DNA from 2 places in the Paenarthrobacter sp. 10L412 genome. Region 1 is predicted to be linked to the other one. Evidence: predicted binding sites of a transcription regulator. Region 1 holds the regulator's gene; the other holds the start of a gene.

Region 1 (3,207 bases):
TGTCCGTGGCAATGGTGCATGCTGCCGCTTCGAGCGCGCGCAAACACACTGCTATTACCGTAGACGCCCTGAACGCGGCAGCCGATCGACTGGACATGGCCATTGCCGGAGTCCCCAACGGTCTGCTGCCCAATGGGCTCAACGACGAACAACTGGACTGCCTGGACCAACTGCGCGATGCCACACGCGCCGCACTGTCTGACTCGAAGACTGACTCTTCAAACGCGGTCGACGGCGGCAGGCAGCTTGCGCGCTCACGGCTCATGCTCATTCTGGAACTGTGCGAGCGGATGCTCGCAGCCAAGGAGAACCGTGAAGTGGTGTGGTTCTCCAGGAACAGCACCTTCGATCCCCAGCAGGGGTACTCGCACCCGGACGAGACCGCGCCCGCACTGATCAACATCGCCCCGCTTAGCGTTGCTGGCCGGCTGCGGGAAGGCCTTTTCGCGGGGCACACAGTGGTGCTTACTTCTGCCACGCTGGCTATTGGATCCGCCTTTGAGCCCGCAGCAGGTGGCCTGGGCCTCATTGGAGATGGTGCGCCCAGCTGGACCGGGTTGGACGTCGGATCGCCTTTTGATTATCCGAAGCAGGGTGTCCTTTACGTGGCCAAGCACCTGCCCAAGCCCGGCAGGGGCACTTCTCCCGAGGCACTGGATGAGCTTGAAGACCTCATCCGTGCATCCGGTGGGGGAGCCCTGTGCCTGTTCTCCTCACGTCGGGCGGCCGAGGAAGCCGCAGACGCGATGCGGCCACGGCTGGATGTGGACATCCTCTGCCAGGGGGAATCCACTATGGCAGCACTGGTGAAGCAGTTTGCCGATGAACCGGACACCTGCCTCTTCGGCACCATGTCCCTGTGGCAGGGCGTGGACGTCCCTGGCGGTTCATGCCGCCTTGTGGTGATTGACCGCATTCCGTTCCCGAGGCCCGATGACCCGCTGATGACCGCACGCTCGCGAGCCGTTGCACAGTCCGGGGGCAACGGGTTCATGGCGGTGTCAGCTACCCACGCGGCAATTCGTCTTGCACAGGGAGCAGGACGCCTTATTCGCTCCACCGGCGACAAAGGCGTGGTCGCTGTCCTGGACTCACGGCTTTCCACCGAACGGTACGGCGGGTTCCTGCGTGCCGCTTTGCCGCCATTTTGGGCAACGACGGACCGCAACGTGGTGCGCGGCGTCCTGGAACGCTTGGGCGCAAAGAAAACGTAGGCGAACGCCCTAGAGGGAGCGCAGGACCGAGACGACCTTGCCCATAATGGTGGCTTGGTCTCCAAGTATCGGCTCGTACTGCGTGTTCTGGGGGAGCAGCCAGGTGTGGCCGTCCCGCTGGCGGAAGGTTTTTACTGTGGCTTCGTCATCCAGGAGTGCTGCCACGATGTCACCGTTGATGGCGTCATTCTGGCGGCGGACAACCACCCAGTCACCGTCACAAATTGCGGCATCGATCATTGAGTCCCCAGCGACCTTCAGCATGAACAGTTCGCCGTGGCCCACCAGTTGCCGGGGCAGGGGCAAGACGTCCTCAATAGTCTGGTCGGCCAGGATGGGCCCACCGGCTGCGATGCGTCCTACCAAGGGCACCATCGCGGTGTCGCTGGCGCTGGCCAATTCCGTCACGGCAAGTCCACCTGCGCTGCGCAGTGTAGTAGCTGCTTCAACTCCGGGAATTGTGCCGCCGTCAAGGGTCAAAGGCATGAGTACTTCCATGGCGCGGGGGCGCTTGGGATCTCTGCGCAAGTAGCCGAGCTTCTCCAACTGGGAGAGCTGGTGCGTGACGCTGGAGAGGCTCGCGAGACCAACGGTGTCGCCAATCTCGCGCATGCTGGGCGGATACCCGTTGTCATTGACAGAGCGCTGGATGGTTTCCAGGATTTTCTTCTGCCGGACAGTCAGGCTTTTGGGACTCTTTTGAGGCTGCTGGCTCCGCAGGGGTGCCCCGCCGCCGGTGGCTTTCGCTGCCATGTTCGCCATTGCCCTTCCGTTCCGCCCGGTCACGGTCTGAAGTGCGCCCGGGGATGTTGGATCTGAAAAAATGTCAGACCCTCCTGTTCCACTGAAACAGTGCCTGTTTCTTCACTCAAACCTAGGCCAGGCACAGGCGTTTATCAAACATTCGTTCTAGCGAGTCTCGACACCGTTCGTTGATAAGTGCTAAAAATGTCATAGCAAGGTTCGAATATGTGTTCTATAAAAGTTGAACGCAGTTCGGATGTTCGAAGAAAGTGTTCGAACATCCGGGCCGGGTACAACGAGCACAAGGAATTGGCAGCCGGCAACGGGCATCCGATGCAGGCAATCGCTCAGAAGGGCTCAGCTCATGTCCGCAATCTCAACGTTCCATGAATTCCGCAACACTCCGGCTCCTGCGCGTCTCCGGCTAACCCAACGCGGCAGGATCGTCTTCTTCGGAATTCCCACCATGCTGCTCCTTGCCGCGCTGCTGAGCCTTGCCGGCTTCATCAACTCCCCGGCCAAAGCTTCTGATTCCCAAGGCCAGCTGCGGCCGCCGGTGGCCGTTACGGTGACTGTCCAGCCCGGGCAGTCCCTGTGGGGCATCGCCGGTGCGGCCGCGCCGGAGCGGGACCCTCGTGATGTCATTGCAGAAATCATCCAGTTGAACGATCTCCGCGGGGGACGCATCCAGCCTGGCCAGCAGCTGTTCGTTCCCGCCAATTGAGCGGCCAGGGTGCTATGGGTCACCGTCCCTGGCGTCACAGTTACTCTGCAGTCGCACCGGCACCTTAAACTGTCTTGGTGAGTGACCAGCTTGAGCGACTTGACCGACTTCCCCTCCGGACCAACCTGCGTGGACTGAGCCCCTACGGCGCACCGCAGCTTGATGTCCCCATTTTGCTCAACGTCAACGAGAACACCCATGGCGTGCCGGCCGATGTGCAAGCGGCCATTACCGAGGCTGTTGCGGCCGCGGCCACAGGCTTGAACCGATACCCTGACCGCGAGTTCACCGAACTTCGTGAATCCCTCGCCGATTACCTCGGACACGGGCTTTCCGCGGAGAATATCTGGGCAGCCAACGGCTCCAACGAGGTCCTGCAGCAGATTCTGCAGGCCTTCGGAGGTCCAGGGCGCAAGGCGCTGGGCTTCCCTCCCACATATTCCATGTACCCGCTGCTTGCCAGTGGCACGGACACCGAGTACGTCCGTGGAGTGCGGGCTGATGACTATGGCCTGGATGCCGCTT
Region 2 (3,207 bases), on a different contig from region 1:
CCAGCCGATGCCGTACTTGACCTCGTCCGGGAGTGCGAGAACTGGAATGAACACCAGGGCTGCAAGGATCTGGCCACCCTGGGTGCCGGTCAGCGTCCACGAGGTGAAGAACGAGCGGCGGTTGTCCGGAGCGTGCTCCAGCGTCATTGACGAGGCGCCGGCCTGCTCGCCGGCAGCCGAAAGACCTTGAGCAAGGCGGGCGAGTACCAGCAGGACGGGAGCCCACCAGCCAATGGTCTTGAAGTCCGGGAGGCAGCCGATCACGAAAGTGGCGGCACCCATCAGGACCAGTGTGAACATGAGGACCTTTTGTCGGCCGATCCTGTCGCCGAAGTGCCCCAGGATGACGGCGCCTACAGGACGGGCAACGTAGGCGAAGCCGAAGGTTGCGAAGGACATGATGGATGCGTTGGTGTCCGCGTCCGGGAAGAACACGTGCGGAAAGATCAAGGCGGCGGCGGAGCCGAAGATGAAGAAGTCGTAGTACTCCACTGCGCTTCCCAGGAAGCTGGCGAGTGCCGCCTTCTTGGGAGTTCCTGCTGGGGTAACTGTGCCTGGCGTCGCTGACGGCATTGTGTGGCTCATGGGTGTTCCTTCTGTGACGACGATGTCGCGGATCTAGCTTCTGCGGGAAGACCAGAGCGAGGTGCGGCCGGATCAATCCCAAAGTAACCACATGGTGAGAGCTACTTGTGCAATACAGCAATAGTGGCCGTGACTGGGGTCACTTGTCAAGACTTGTCCCCACTATCTAGAAATAGCTCTCACGATGTGAGAGCATCTAAGCATGAGTGTGAAAGAGGACACAAAGACCGACATGGTCGGCAAGGCCCTGGGCCTGTTGGTATTGCTGGGAAATGAGCCCAAAGGCGCGAGTGCCGCGGATCTGGCCAGGAGTGCGGGACTTCCGTTCAGCACCACCTACCGGCTGCTCGGCTCACTGACGCGCGACGGATTCGTGGATTACGAGCCCGACGGCCGTCGGTATCACTTGGGATTGCGGGTCTTCCAGCTGGGCCAGCGGGTTTCCAACCACCACGGTTTCGCAGCAACGGCCCTTCCTGTACTCCAGCGCGTTACGGAGCGGACCGAGGAAGCAACCATCCTCTCCGTGCGCGACGGAAACCATCATCTGACCGTGAACAAGGTGGACGGTCCCAAGACCTTCCGCGTCACCAGCGATCCCGGCCATCTGGGCGCGCTGCACACGACATCCGTGGGTAAGGCGATTGTCGCTTTTGAGAACGACGCCGAACGCGAACGACTGCTCGAAGAGTTGCCTTTGGAGCCACTCACTGAGCGCTCCATTACCGATCGGGCTGCATTCCGGGCAGAGATTGAGCAGGTGCGCCGGCAGGGCTACGCGGTGATGGATGAAGAAAACGAGATCGGCATGCGCGCGGTCGCGGTGCCGGTCCTCAATTCCCAAGGCCACGCCTTTGCGTCTCTCGCCACGGCTGTTCCGGTCTTTCGTCTCACCATGGACGAACTCATCGCCCACGTCCCCACGTTGCAGGAAGCTGCGGCTGAACTCGCGGCCCGCTTGCCCCAGCGCTAGCCCAACTGGGGGACAGGACATGTCGCTATGAGCCCCCAGTGGGGCGTTATCTGTCCCCTAGTTGGGTGAGGGGAGCGCAAATGTTCGCGATAAGAACAAGCGTGCGGAATATGAACACTTGTAGTAACCTAAATAACACCCCGGGGAGCGGCGCCCCAGAAAGTGCCAAAAACCCGGCGGTGCTGAAGTCAAAGGAGCTTTAGGATGAGCAACCGAGCCGAGTCCGTTCTGGTGGGCCTCATAGGCGAAGGCGTCATGCCCTCGCTCACGCCGCCCATGCACGAACGCGAAGCCGATGTGCAGGGCCTTCGCTTGCTGTACCGCCCCATCGACCTGCTGGACCTGGCCTTGCCGGCCACCGCCGTCGGGGACCTCCTCACCGCAGCCCAGCGCATGGGCTTCAATGGCCTGAACATCACGCACCCGTGCAAGCAGCTGGTGCTGGAGCACCTTGACGAGATTTCCGACGACGCCCGCAGCCTGGGTGCCGTCAATACAGTCCTGATTCAGGATGGTCGATTCATCGGCCACAACACAGACTTCTCCGGATTCGGCTCGGCGCTCGCCGACGGGCTGCCGGATGCGAAGCTCGACCGCGTGGTCCAGCTTGGTGCTGGCGGTGCCGGGTCCGCGGTCGCGTACGCGTTGCTCAAAGCCGGCGTCAGCACGCTGGACCTCGTGGACATGGACTCCACACGTGCAGCCGAACGTGCCACGGAACTCGGCGAACTTTTCCCGGCCTCCACGATCACGCCGCGCACTCCCGCCGAGCTGAGCGAGATCATGCCGCTCGCCGATGGCTTGGTGCACTGCACGCCTATCGGTATGGCCGCCCATCCGGGACTGCCGCTGGACATCGACCTCCTGGAACCGCGCCACTGGGTTGCCGACATCGTCTACCGGCCGATCGACACGCGCCTGGTCCGCGAGGCGCGCGCCAAGGGTTGCGACGTCCTCGACGGCGGCAGGATGGCAGTCGGTCAGGCGGCCGACGCTTTCCAGCTCTTCACCGGACGCGACGCCGATCGTGACCGCATGCGGGCACACTTCCTGGAATTGATCGCCGTGGAAGATGCCGCAACCCAACTCTCCGCCACGGTACTGGCGAAGGCGGCCCACTGATGCGCACTGGAATCGCCACCGTCTGCCTCTCCGGCACACTGAAAGAGAAGATGCAGGCCTGCGCAATAGCGGGCTTTGACGGCATCGAAATCTTCGAGCAAGACCTCGTCATCTCGCCGCTCAGCCCCGAGGAAGTGCGGAAAATGGCTGCCGATCTCGGCCTGGGTCTGGACCTCTATCAGCCATTCCGCGATTTCGACGGCGTCACCCCGGACCTGCTCAAGGCCAACCTTCGCCGGGCCGAGGCCAAGTTCAAGCTCATGTCCCGCCTGGGCGTGGACACCATCCTGGTCTGCTCCAACGTGGCCACGGCAACAATCAACGACGACGAACTTCGCGCCTCCCAACTGGCAGAGCTTGCTGAACTTGCCGGGGACCATGGCGTCAAGGTTGCCTACGAGGCATTGGCCTGGGGTAAGTACGTCAACGATTACGAGCACGCGTATCGCCTGGTGGAGATGGTGGACCACCCGAACCTCGGAACGTGCCTGGACTCCTTCCACATCCTCTCCCGCGACTGGGATACC

The links. The regulator LexA, encoded in region 1, represses DNA repair genes until DNA is damaged. The targets are predictions, from matches to a motif close to TCGAACANNTGTTCGA.
Region 2: the regulator LexA is predicted to act here: its motif matches at 1,650-1,665, upstream of AC1DD7_RS05315 (shikimate dehydrogenase).

The regions. Positions count from the first base shown of each region.
Region 1 is NZ_JBFTJT010000002.1:50,593-53,799, reverse strand. Features, by position in the region: gene AC1DD7_RS02005 (ATP-dependent DNA helicase) at 1-1,214, shown strand, start outside; gene lexA (transcriptional repressor LexA) at 1,224-1,967, opposite strand; gene AC1DD7_RS01995 (LysM peptidoglycan-binding domain-containing protein) at 2,323-2,682, shown strand; gene AC1DD7_RS01990 (histidinol-phosphate transaminase) at 2,760-3,207, shown strand, end outside.
Region 2 is NZ_JBFTJT010000004.1:36,322-39,528, reverse strand. Features, by position in the region: gene AC1DD7_RS05325 (MFS transporter) at 1-585, opposite strand, end outside; gene AC1DD7_RS05320 (IclR family transcriptional regulator) at 788-1,558, shown strand; gene AC1DD7_RS05315 (shikimate dehydrogenase) at 1,763-2,680, shown strand; gene AC1DD7_RS05310 (bifunctional sugar phosphate isomerase/epimerase/4-hydroxyphenylpyruvate dioxygenase family protein) at 2,680-3,207, shown strand, end outside.